Regions from separate parts of the Streptomyces sp. NPDC046197 genome, predicted to be linked through region 3. Evidence: riboswitches for the same ligand, from Rfam matches in the RefSeq annotation. Region 3 holds a riboswitch; each other region holds the start of a gene.
The links. A riboswitch is a leader RNA that binds a small molecule or an ion and turns the genes downstream of it on or off. The one in region 3 is predicted to bind S-adenosylmethionine.
Positions count from the first base shown of each region.

Region 1: linked by a shared signal. The riboswitch ahead of AB0A61_RS08270 (putative leader peptide) and the one ahead of AB0A61_RS32210 (aminotransferase class V-fold PLP-dependent enzyme) in region 3 are both predicted to bind S-adenosylmethionine.
Region 2: linked by a shared signal. The riboswitch ahead of thrC (threonine synthase) and the one ahead of AB0A61_RS32210 (aminotransferase class V-fold PLP-dependent enzyme) in region 3 are both predicted to bind S-adenosylmethionine.

Region 1 covers NZ_JBEYZY010000004.1:273,048-276,235, forward strand. Annotated here, with positions in the region: gene AB0A61_RS08265 (ABC transporter substrate-binding protein) at 1-1,613, opposite strand, end outside; gene AB0A61_RS08270 (putative leader peptide) at 1,817-1,948, opposite strand; SAM riboswitch class IV at 1,968-2,082, opposite strand; gene AB0A61_RS08275 (DUF1684 domain-containing protein) at 2,171-2,995, opposite strand; gene AB0A61_RS08280 (LLM class F420-dependent oxidoreductase) at 3,058-3,188, opposite strand, start outside.
Region 2 covers NZ_JBEYZY010000017.1:119,045-122,232, forward strand. Annotated here, with positions in the region: gene AB0A61_RS23935 (MoaD/ThiS family protein) at 127-402, opposite strand; gene thrC (threonine synthase) at 399-1,682, opposite strand; SAM riboswitch class I at 1,701-1,869, opposite strand; gene AB0A61_RS23945 (glucosyl-3-phosphoglycerate synthase) at 2,039-3,007, shown strand; gene AB0A61_RS23950 (trehalose-6-phosphate synthase) at 3,090-3,188, shown strand, end outside.
Region 3 covers NZ_JBEYZY010000032.1:15,227-18,414, reverse strand. Annotated here, with positions in the region: gene AB0A61_RS32220 (cytochrome bc complex cytochrome b subunit) at 1-222, shown strand, start outside; gene trpD (anthranilate phosphoribosyltransferase) at 361-1,425, shown strand; SAM riboswitch class IV at 1,534-1,650, shown strand; gene AB0A61_RS32210 (aminotransferase class V-fold PLP-dependent enzyme) at 1,831-3,188, shown strand, end outside.

The sequences.
Region 1 (3,188 bases), on a different contig from region 3:
CCGATCCAGGTGTCGTGCAACTGGATGCGGCTGCCCGAGTCGAAGTCGAGGCTGTGCACCTTCTTCGACACGGCCAGCTGGGTCTGGAGTTCCACCACCGGCACGTTGTACGCGTTCTGCACGATCAGCTTCTGCGCCTCGTCCACCAGCTGCTCGCGCTTGGCGGTGTCCGTGGTCGCGGCCTGGCCGGACAGCGCCGTGTCCAGGGAAGTGGCGGGCAGGCGATAGAAGTTGGCCAGCCGGGTGGAGAAGGAGGTACGCAGGATGTCAGGGTCGGAGCGGGTCACGTTGCCCCACACCAGATCGAAGTCACCGCCCTGGAGTGTGGTGGCGAACTGGCTGACCTGACCCTGCTTGAGCACCACGTCGATCCCGACGGCCTTCAGCTGCTGCTGGACCAGCTCCAGTGCGGGCTGGTTGGTGGCGGCGTTGGGGAACCAGCTGATGGTCAGGCTCAGCTCCTTGCCGTCCTTGGCGCGTATGCCGTCACTGCCGGCTTTCCAACCGGCCGCTTCCAGCAGGGACTTTGCCTTGGCCGCGTCGAAGGCGAGGTCCGAGGAGAGGTCGGTGTAGTCGGGCGTGGTGTGCGCCAGGACGCTGGTCGCCGACTGGGTGCCGGTCGGGAACACGGTGTCGGCGATCTGCTTGCGGTCGATGGCCGCCAGGATCGCCTGACGCACCTTTACGTCCTTCAGCAGCGGCCGCGAGTTGTTGACGCCGAGCCCGAAGACCACGCCGGGGTTGGCCCGGCGCAGCAGGGTGACCTGACCGCCCCCGAGTGCCGCCTCGTTGGCCTTGCCGACGCTGCTGATCGCGTCCACCTGCCCGGACTGGAGGCTGCCGGCCCGCACCCCCGCCTCGGGGACGACCTTGAAGACCAGCTTGTCCAGGTAGGTCTCGCCCTTCTTGGACCACAGCGAGGAGCCCCAGTCGTAGCCGGTGCGCTTGGCCAGAGTGATCGACTGGTTCTGGACGTACTGCTTGAGCACGAACGGCCCCGACCCGATCACACCGTCGCTGCACTTCTGCTGCGGGGTCTTCTTCACGCTCGCCGACGACTCGATGCCCAGCGAGTGGGTCGAAGTCGCCTGGAGGAACTGGGTGTTGGGCTCCTTGAAGGTCACCTTGACGGTGAGCGGGTCCACCGCGGTGGTGCTCTTGACGCCGCTGAGATAGCCCTGGGCGAGGACCCCGAGGGCGCCGAGCTCCGGCACCGCGTCGAGGTTGTCCTTGACCACCTGCGCGGTCAGCCGGGAGCCGTCGCTGAAGGTGACGCCCGAGCGCAGATGGAAGGTGAACTCCGTGGCGTCGGCGTTGATGTCCCAGCTCTTGGCGAGCCACGGCACGATCTTGCCGGTCCTGGGGTCCTGGTCGGTCAGGGAGTCCACGGTCTGGCGCACCGAGTAGATGCTCTCGTTGCTGCCGACCTGCTGTGGATCCACGCAGCCGGCGTCGGAACCCACCGCGAAGGTCAGGGTGCCACCGGACTTCGGCCGGCTGCTTCCGCTACCGGAGTCGTCGCCCGAACCGCAGGCGGTCAGCAGAACACTTGTGGTCAGCAGGGCGGCGAGGGGCGCCCAGCGGGGGGCTCTGAAAGCCGGAAGTGCGTTCACGGAGGGTTCTCCTACTCGTGTCACCAGGCAAGAAGGCGCCGTACAAGGCACGACCGTGCATGGGTGTACGGCCCCGGCCGGTACCAGACCGGTGGCGGGGAAGCGCTGTGCAGACAGGGATCAGGGCGGAGCGGGGGGCAGCCGCAGGCGGGTGCGGTGACGGCCGGTGCGTGCCGGACCACGACCGGCGGCGGAAGGGGCCGTCAGGCCTGACAGAGGCAGCTGGTCGAGCGCTTGAGGTCGATATGGCGCCGACGCGAGAGCCGGGAGAACACGGTGGCGCCGACGAAGCGGGCGCTGAGGTCACCACCGTGCCGCATACCGGTCCTCCACATTTCCGGCCCCGGTCACGAGGCCACGCGCTTGCGGAGATCGTCGGTGATCCCGCCGGGCTTTCACCTGGAGCACCCCACCGCGCGGGGAGGGTTGCCGGTCAGCGAGCCAGGGCTTGACGCTGACACTCAATGCCGTTCGTGATCGTACGGAGGGCTCTTGTCGTGCGTCAATGCCGGAAAGCGACGCCCTGCAGGGGCAGTCGGACCGGTACCGGTTCCGGCTCAGGAACCGCCGCGCTCGCGGGGGATCTTCTGGCCGGCCTCGATCGCCACCGGCAGCCGGTTCTCGGCCGGGGGCAGCGGGCAGGTGGCCAGGTCCGTGTAGGCGCACGGCAGGTTCGCGGCGCGGTTGAAGTCCAGGACGACCGTACCGTCGGCGGCGGGCGGCTCCAGGGTCAGGGCCCGGTTGGCGGCGTAGGTGGTGACTCCGGAGGTCGCGTCGGTGAACAGCACCATCAGTCGGCCCGCACCGTGGCCGGGGAACGCGGTCAGCGACAGGGGGCGCCCGTCCAGCTCGAACTCGACCCTGCCCGGAGCGTCGTACACATGCTCAAGGCCCTCGACCGCGGCGCCCACGGTGGTCGGTCGTGGCGTGTCGAAGGGGATGCAGCGGCCCGTCACGGCCCAGCGCGGGTCGGGGGCGTAGGCGGGCGTTCCGGTGAAGGCCGTGCGCAGCGGTGCGTCCGGGTGCCGGGGGCGCACGATGTCGTGCCCGCCGCGCCTGGCGATCTCGATGACGGCGTCTCCCCAGACGGCGTCGACGCCGCCGCGTTCGGGAAGCATGCCGAAGCGGTGTTCACCGTGCACCGGGGTTCCGTCGACGATCAGTTCCTCGCCGTCGTCGAGGTCTGCGACGACCCCGTCGGGGCCGGTGCGCCACGCACCGGGCGCGTCCGGGAAGCGCTGGGGCCGGTCGTCGAGCCAGTGCAGGCCGGTGACCGCCAGGAACCCGTGCGGGTCGGCGAGCCGGGCCTCATGGGCGCGGTACCACTCCCGCCAGTTCTCGGTGAAGGCATGGAAGTCGGTCGTGGTGGCCTCGGTGGTCATGGGTTCTCCTTCGTCACGGGGGTGCAGGGGGGCCGGTCGGGCCGTCGGTTCGACCGGCGTGCTCAGCGGGCCAGTTCGCCGAGGAGCCGCCAGGTGCGTCGGCGGTCGGCTTCTCCCGCGATCTCGGTGCCCGAGAACACGACCTCGGTGGCGCCGGCGTCGCGGTAACGGCGTATCCCGGCCTCGACGGTCT
Region 2 (3,188 bases), on a different contig from region 3:
ATCACACTGAATTGCCCCCTCCGCTTCTCTCACGGAGGAGGCAATTCGATGAACTCTCAGTGACGGGCATTACCGAAGGTAATGACGAGGCCGTCCGGGGCCGCCGCGCGGCACGCCGACGCGCCGTCAGCCGCCGGCCACCGCCGGAATGATCGAGACGCCGGCGCCGTCCGGGGTGGCGGTCTCCAGGCCCTGCTCGAAGCGGACGTCGTCGTCGTTGACGTACACGTTGACGAAACGGCGCAGCCTGCCCTGGTCGTCCAGGACCCGGGCGGCGATGCCGTTGTGGTTCTTCTCCAGGTCGGCGATGACCTCGGCCAGGGTCGCGCCCTGGGCCTTCACCTCGGCCTGGCCGCCGGTGTAGGTGCGCAGGATGGTCGGGATGCGAACGGTCACGCTCATGCGAGGCCAGCCTCTCGGAAGGAGTCCAGGTTCGGACGGATCGTCGCGGTGAGCCCGGTACCCGCCACCGCGTCCAGGGTCTTGAGACCGTCGCCCGTGTTGAGGACGACGGTGGTCTTGGCCGGGTCGAGCACGCCGTTGTCGATCAGCTTCTTCGTCACCCCGACCGTCACACCGCCCGCCGTCTCGGCGAAGACGCCCTCGGTCCGGGCGAGCAGCCTGATGGCGTCGACGACCTGCTCGTCCGTCACGTCCTCCACCGCACCGCCCGTGCGGCGCGCGATGTCGAGGACGTACGGGCCGTCGGCCGGGTTGCCGATGGCGAGGGACTTGGCGATGGTGTTCGGCTTCTGGGGACGCACGACGTCGTGGCCGGCCTTGAAGGCGGTCGACACCGGCGAGCAGCCCTCGGCCTGGGCGCCGAAGATCTTGTACGGCCGGTCCTCCACCAGCCCGAGCCCGATCAGCTCCTGCAGACCCTTGTCGATCTTGGTGAGCTGTGAGCCGGAGGCGATCGGGACCACGATCTGGTCGGGCAGCCGCCAGCCGAGCTGCTCGCAGATCTCGTACGCCAGGGTCTTGGACCCTTCCGCGTAGTACGGGCGCAGGTTGACGTTGACGAAGCCCCAGCCCTCGCCGGCCGGGTCACCGATCAGCTCGGAGCAGAAGCGGTTCACGTCGTCGTAGTTGCCCTCGATGCCGACGAGCTCACCGCCGTAGATCGCGGCCATGACGACCTTGCCCTGCTCCAGGTCGTGCGGGATGAACACGCACGAGCGGAAGCCGGCCCGCGCGGCGGCGGCACCGACGGCACCGGCCAGGTTGCCGGTGGAGGAGCAGGACAGGGTGGTGAAGCCGAAGGCGCGGGCGGCCTCCAGTGCCTGGGCGACGACACGGTCCTTGAAGGAGTGGGTCGGGTTGCCGGAGTCGTCCTTCACGTACAGCCCGCCGGTGACGCCGAGTTCGCGGGCGAGGTTGTCGGCCTGGACGAGCTTGGTCCAGCCCGGGTTCAGGTTCGGCCTGGTCGCCACGTCCGCCGGGACGGGCAGCAGCGGCGCGTAGCGCCAGATGTTCGCGGGGCCCGCTTCGATCCGCTTGCGCAGTTCCTCGGTGTCGTAGGCCGAGAAGTCGTAGGCGATCTCCAGCGGGCCGAAACACTCCTCGCAGGCGAACACAGGACCCAGAGGTACACGGTGGCCGCATTCGCGACAGGACAGCGCGGCGGCGGGGCCGAGGTCGACGGTGGGGTCGGTGCTGCTTGCAACAGTCTGCACAGCCATGTGAGGCGAGGCCCTTTCTCCTCATCTTCCTCACGACGCATCTCGCCGTGAGACGGATTTGGCACCTTCCCTAGCCGGGAGCCTCGCGAAGACGATCTGCTGTGCTCGCAAGCAGTCGATACGAGAACCGGCTGGAGGGTTGCCGGGGCTTCATCGGGCCGTGTCCCTCTGCCCCTCTGGATGAGCGGTATGTGGTTGTGAAGCCGCGGCGACCCCCGACACGTGATGGTCATCCGCGTTGTTCAAGACTGTAACCGACGGCCACGACAGTTGAGATAGTCGTCCGAACCGCGAGACGGATCACCGGACCGTGTGATCCGTGCCGTGATCCGAACACCAGTGAGGAGCCGCCGACCGTGCTGGAAGAAGTCGAGCGCTGGCTGAGGACACGCTCCTGGTCCGTGACCGATCGCCCGCTCCACACGATCCTGGCCGCCAAACGCGCGAGCGGCTCGTCGGTCAGCGTCGTGCTGCCCGCGCTCAACGAGGAGGAGACGGTCGGCGACATCGTCGCCGTCATCCGCCACGACCTCATGGAGCAGGTGCCACTCGTCGACGAGCTCCTCGTCGTCGACTCGGGCTCCACCGACCGCACCTCCGAGGTGGCCGCCGCGGCCGGCGCCCGGGTCGTCCACCGCGACGACATCCTGCCGCGCATCCCGGCCGTGCCCGGCAAGGGCGAGGTGCTGTGGCGCTCGCTGCTCGTCACCCGCGGGGACGTCGTCTGCTTCGTGGACGCCGACCTGAGGGAGTTCTCCTCCGACTTCGTCACCGGGATCGTGGGCCCGCTGCTCACCGACCCCGGTGTGGACCTGGTGAAGGCCATGTACGACCGCCCGCTGACGCTCGCCGGCGAGTCCGCGTCCGGCGCGGCGGCAGGTCAGGGCGGACGCGTCACCGAGCTGATGGCGCGTCCACTGCTGAACATGCACTGGCCCCAGCTGGCCGGCTTCGTGCAGCCGCTCGGCGGCGAGTACGCGGCCCGCCGCTCGCTGCTGGAACAGCTTCCCTTCCCGGTCGGCTACGGCGTCGAGCTCGGCATGCTGGTCGACGCGCTGCACCTGGTGGGTCTGGACGCGCTCGCGCAGGTCGACGTCGGTGTGCGCAAACACCGGCATCAGGACGGGCAGGCGCTGGGCCGCATGGCCGCCGCGATCTACCGCACCGCCCAGCTCCGTCTGGCCCGCGGCCATCTGATCCGCCCCTCCCTCACCCAGTTCGAACGGGGTGAGGACGGCTTCGAGCCGCGCACCTACTCGGTGGACACCGAGGAGCGGCCGCCCATGGTGGAGATCGCGGAGTACGCGGCCCGGAAGGTGGCGTAAAACGCCGGCCCGGCCGTATACGGCCACCCACGAAGCGGAACCGTACGTTTGAGCGTTTCCGGGCCGGGCTAGGTTGAGGACCATGGTTTCAACGCACGGTGCCGAGGTGCTGGTCGCGTCCAACCGCGGCCCGGTTTCGTACGAAGTGCGCCCCGACGGTGGGGCCGGCTCGCTGCACGCC
Region 3 (3,188 bases):
CCGCTCAGCCAGGAGCAGCTGCACACGCTCACCGCGCACGAGCAGTACGCTCCGGCCGAGATCGGCCCGGCGGTCGACGAGAACGGCGTCGAGCGCAAGGTGAAGGGCTCCGAGAAGCTGCGCGCCAAGCTGAGCAACGCGTACTACGGCGAGGAGAACCAGATCCCGAAGCCGACTGTCGAGGAGTACCGGGAGATCACGAGCGGCCACGGCCACCACTGACCTCCCAGCGTCGCCACGCCACGCGAAGGGCCCCGTCCGGTGTACGGACGGGGCCCTTCGCCGTGCCCGGGGCTGGATAGGGTGGACCTGTTCGAGACCTGCGTCCCGTAGTCCGGGACACCGACCCAGGAGCGGCTTATGAGCGCTGTGACCCCCGCTGGAGGCGACATCGCGGCGGGCCGTTCCTGGCCCGCGGTACTGAACGCCCTGCTCGACGGCCGCGACCAGAGCGCGGACGACACGGCCTGGGCGATGGACCGGATCATGCGCGGCGAGGCGACCGACGCCCAGATCGCCGGGTTCCTGGTGGCCCTGCGGGCCAAGGGCGAGACGGTCGAGGAGATCACCGGGCTGGTCCGGGCCATGTACGAGCACGCGAACGTGATCGAGGTAGCCGGTCCGACCGTCGACATCGTGGGCACCGGCGGCGACGGCGCGCGGACGGTGAACATCTCCACGATGTCCTCGATCGTCGTCGCCGGTACCGGCGCGAAGGTCGTCAAGCACGGCAACCGGGCCGCCTCGTCCGCGTCGGGCTCGTCGGACGTCCTGGAGAAGCTCGGCATCAATCTGCAGCTGACCCCGAAGCGGGTGGCGGAGGTCGCCGAGGAAGCGGGCATCACCATCTGCTTCGCGGTGAAGTTCCACCCGGCACTGCGTCATGTGGCCGCCGCCCGGGGCCAGTTGGGCATCCGCACCACCTTCAACGTCATCGGTCCGCTCACCAACCCGGCGAAGGTGAAGGCCCAGGCGGTGGGCGTCGCGGATCCGCGCATGGCGCCGGTCGTCGCGGGCGTCTTCGCCGAGCGCGGCAACTCCTCCCTGGTCTTCCGCGGCGACGACGGTCTCGACGAGCTGACCACGACCTCCACCTCCCGGGTGTGGATCGTCCGGGACGGCAAGGTCACCGAGGAGCGCTTCGACCCGCGGGACGTCGGCATCGAGCTGGTGCCGGTGGAGGCGCTGCGGGGCGCGGACGCCTCCTACAACGCCGAGGTCGCCCGGCGCCTGCTGGACGGCGAGACCGGCCCGGTACGGGACGCCGTGCTGCTCAACTCGGCGGCGGCCCTGGTGGCCCTGGAACCGGGTTCCGGGACCCTGGCGGAGCAGCTCCGCGCCGGGATGCAGCAGGCGGCCGAGTCGATCGACTCCGGGGCGGCGAAGCGGACGCTGGAGCGCTGGGTGGCCGCGAGCAACGCCTAGGGGTCGCCTGGGGGGTGTCTGACACCCCCTGGCCCCTCGCCGACGGGTGTCCCGCGATCCGGACACGGGTTGCGGGACCGCGATCACTTCGCGTACGTTCCAGTATCAGGTCATGAGTGACAGTCATGAGGCCCCGGCCGACTGTCCGGCAACCCTCCGTCCGTGGCGGGGTGCCCCGGGTGAAGACCGGGCCGCAGGCAGCGAGGTCTGCGGCAAGCGCGGACCCCTCGCACGCTCCTGACTGAGCGTGGGGCCAGGGGTCCTGGTCGTTCGAGGGAGCCTTCCGTGAGCAAGCGAATGCGATAGGGCGTAGAGCCCCGCCTCCGCATCCCCCTTCCCCCTCCTCCGTGCTCGAGCCGCATCCGCTCGCACGGTGGTTCCGCTTGCCTCTCACCGGAGTTCGCCATGTCTGTCTCCACCCTTGCCGCCGACCAGTCCGTTTGTGCCCCGCTGCCCGTTCTGGGACGGGATGTCACCGTCCCGCTCGTCACCGGCGGTGAGGTCACCTACGCCGCCCTCGACTACGCCGCCAGCGCGCCGGCCCTCCAGCGCGTGTGGGACGACGTGGCCGCGTACGCGCCGTACTACGGCAGCGTCCACCGCGGCGCCGGCTATCTCTCCCAGCTGTCCACCGACCTGTTCGAGAACGCCCGCAGGGCGGTCGCCGAGTTCCTCGACTGCCGCGGGACCGACCAGGTGGTCTTCACCCGGTCCACCACCGACTCCCTCAACCTCCTCGCCCGCGCGCTCCCGGCCGACTGCCAGGTCTTCGTCTTCGAGACCGAGCACCACGCCTCGCTGCTGCCCTGGAAGGACGCGCGGGTCACCTACCTCAACGCCCCCCGCACCCCGCGGCAGGCGGTCCAGACCCTGGAGCGGGCGCTGGCCGACCGCGACCCGCACGGCCCCGCCCTCGTCTGCGTCACCGGCGCCTCCAACGTCACCGGCGAGCTGTGGCCGGTACGGGAGCTGGCCGCCGCCGCGCACGCGCACGGCGCCCGCGTCGTCCTGGACGCCGCCCAGCTCGCCCCGCACCACCCGGTGTCGGTGCGGGACCTCGACGTGGACTGGGTCGCCTTCTCCGGTCACAAGCTGTACGCCCCCTTCGGCTCCGGCGTCCTGGCCGGCCGTGCCGACTGGCTGCGCGCGGCCGAGCCGTACCTCGCGGGCGGCGGCGCCAGCCGCAGGGTCACGCGCCGCACCGACGGGGGAGTGGACGTGGAGTGGCACGAGAGCGCCGCCCGCCACGAGGCCGGCTCACCGAACGTCATCGGCGCCTACGCCGTCGCCTCCGCCTGCAGGGCCCTCACCGAGGCCGGCTTCGACACCCTCGTCGCCCGCGAGCGGTACCTGATCGACAAGGTGCGGGCGGGCCTCGCCGGGGTTCCCGAGGTCCGGGTCCTCTCCCTGTTCGGCGACGACGCCCCGAGGGTCGGCGTGATCTCCTTCGTGGTGGCGGGCTGGAACAGCTCCCACTTCGCCGCCGCGCTCTCCGCCGAGTACGGCATCGGCGTCCGCGACGGCCTGTTCTGCGCCCACCCGCTGGTCCGCACTCTGCTCGGCAGTGACCCGCAGGCCCAGGGCGAGTGCGGCGCCCCCGAGGCCGCCCCCGGCGAGAAGTCCCTCAACGCCATCCGGGTCAGCTTCGGCGCGGGCACCCCGGACGAACACGTGGAGCGCTTCGTGCGCGCGGTGAAGGAACTGGTCGAGGAGGGCGCGAAGTGGACGTACCGGACGGAGGACGGCCGCTGCGTACCGGCCGT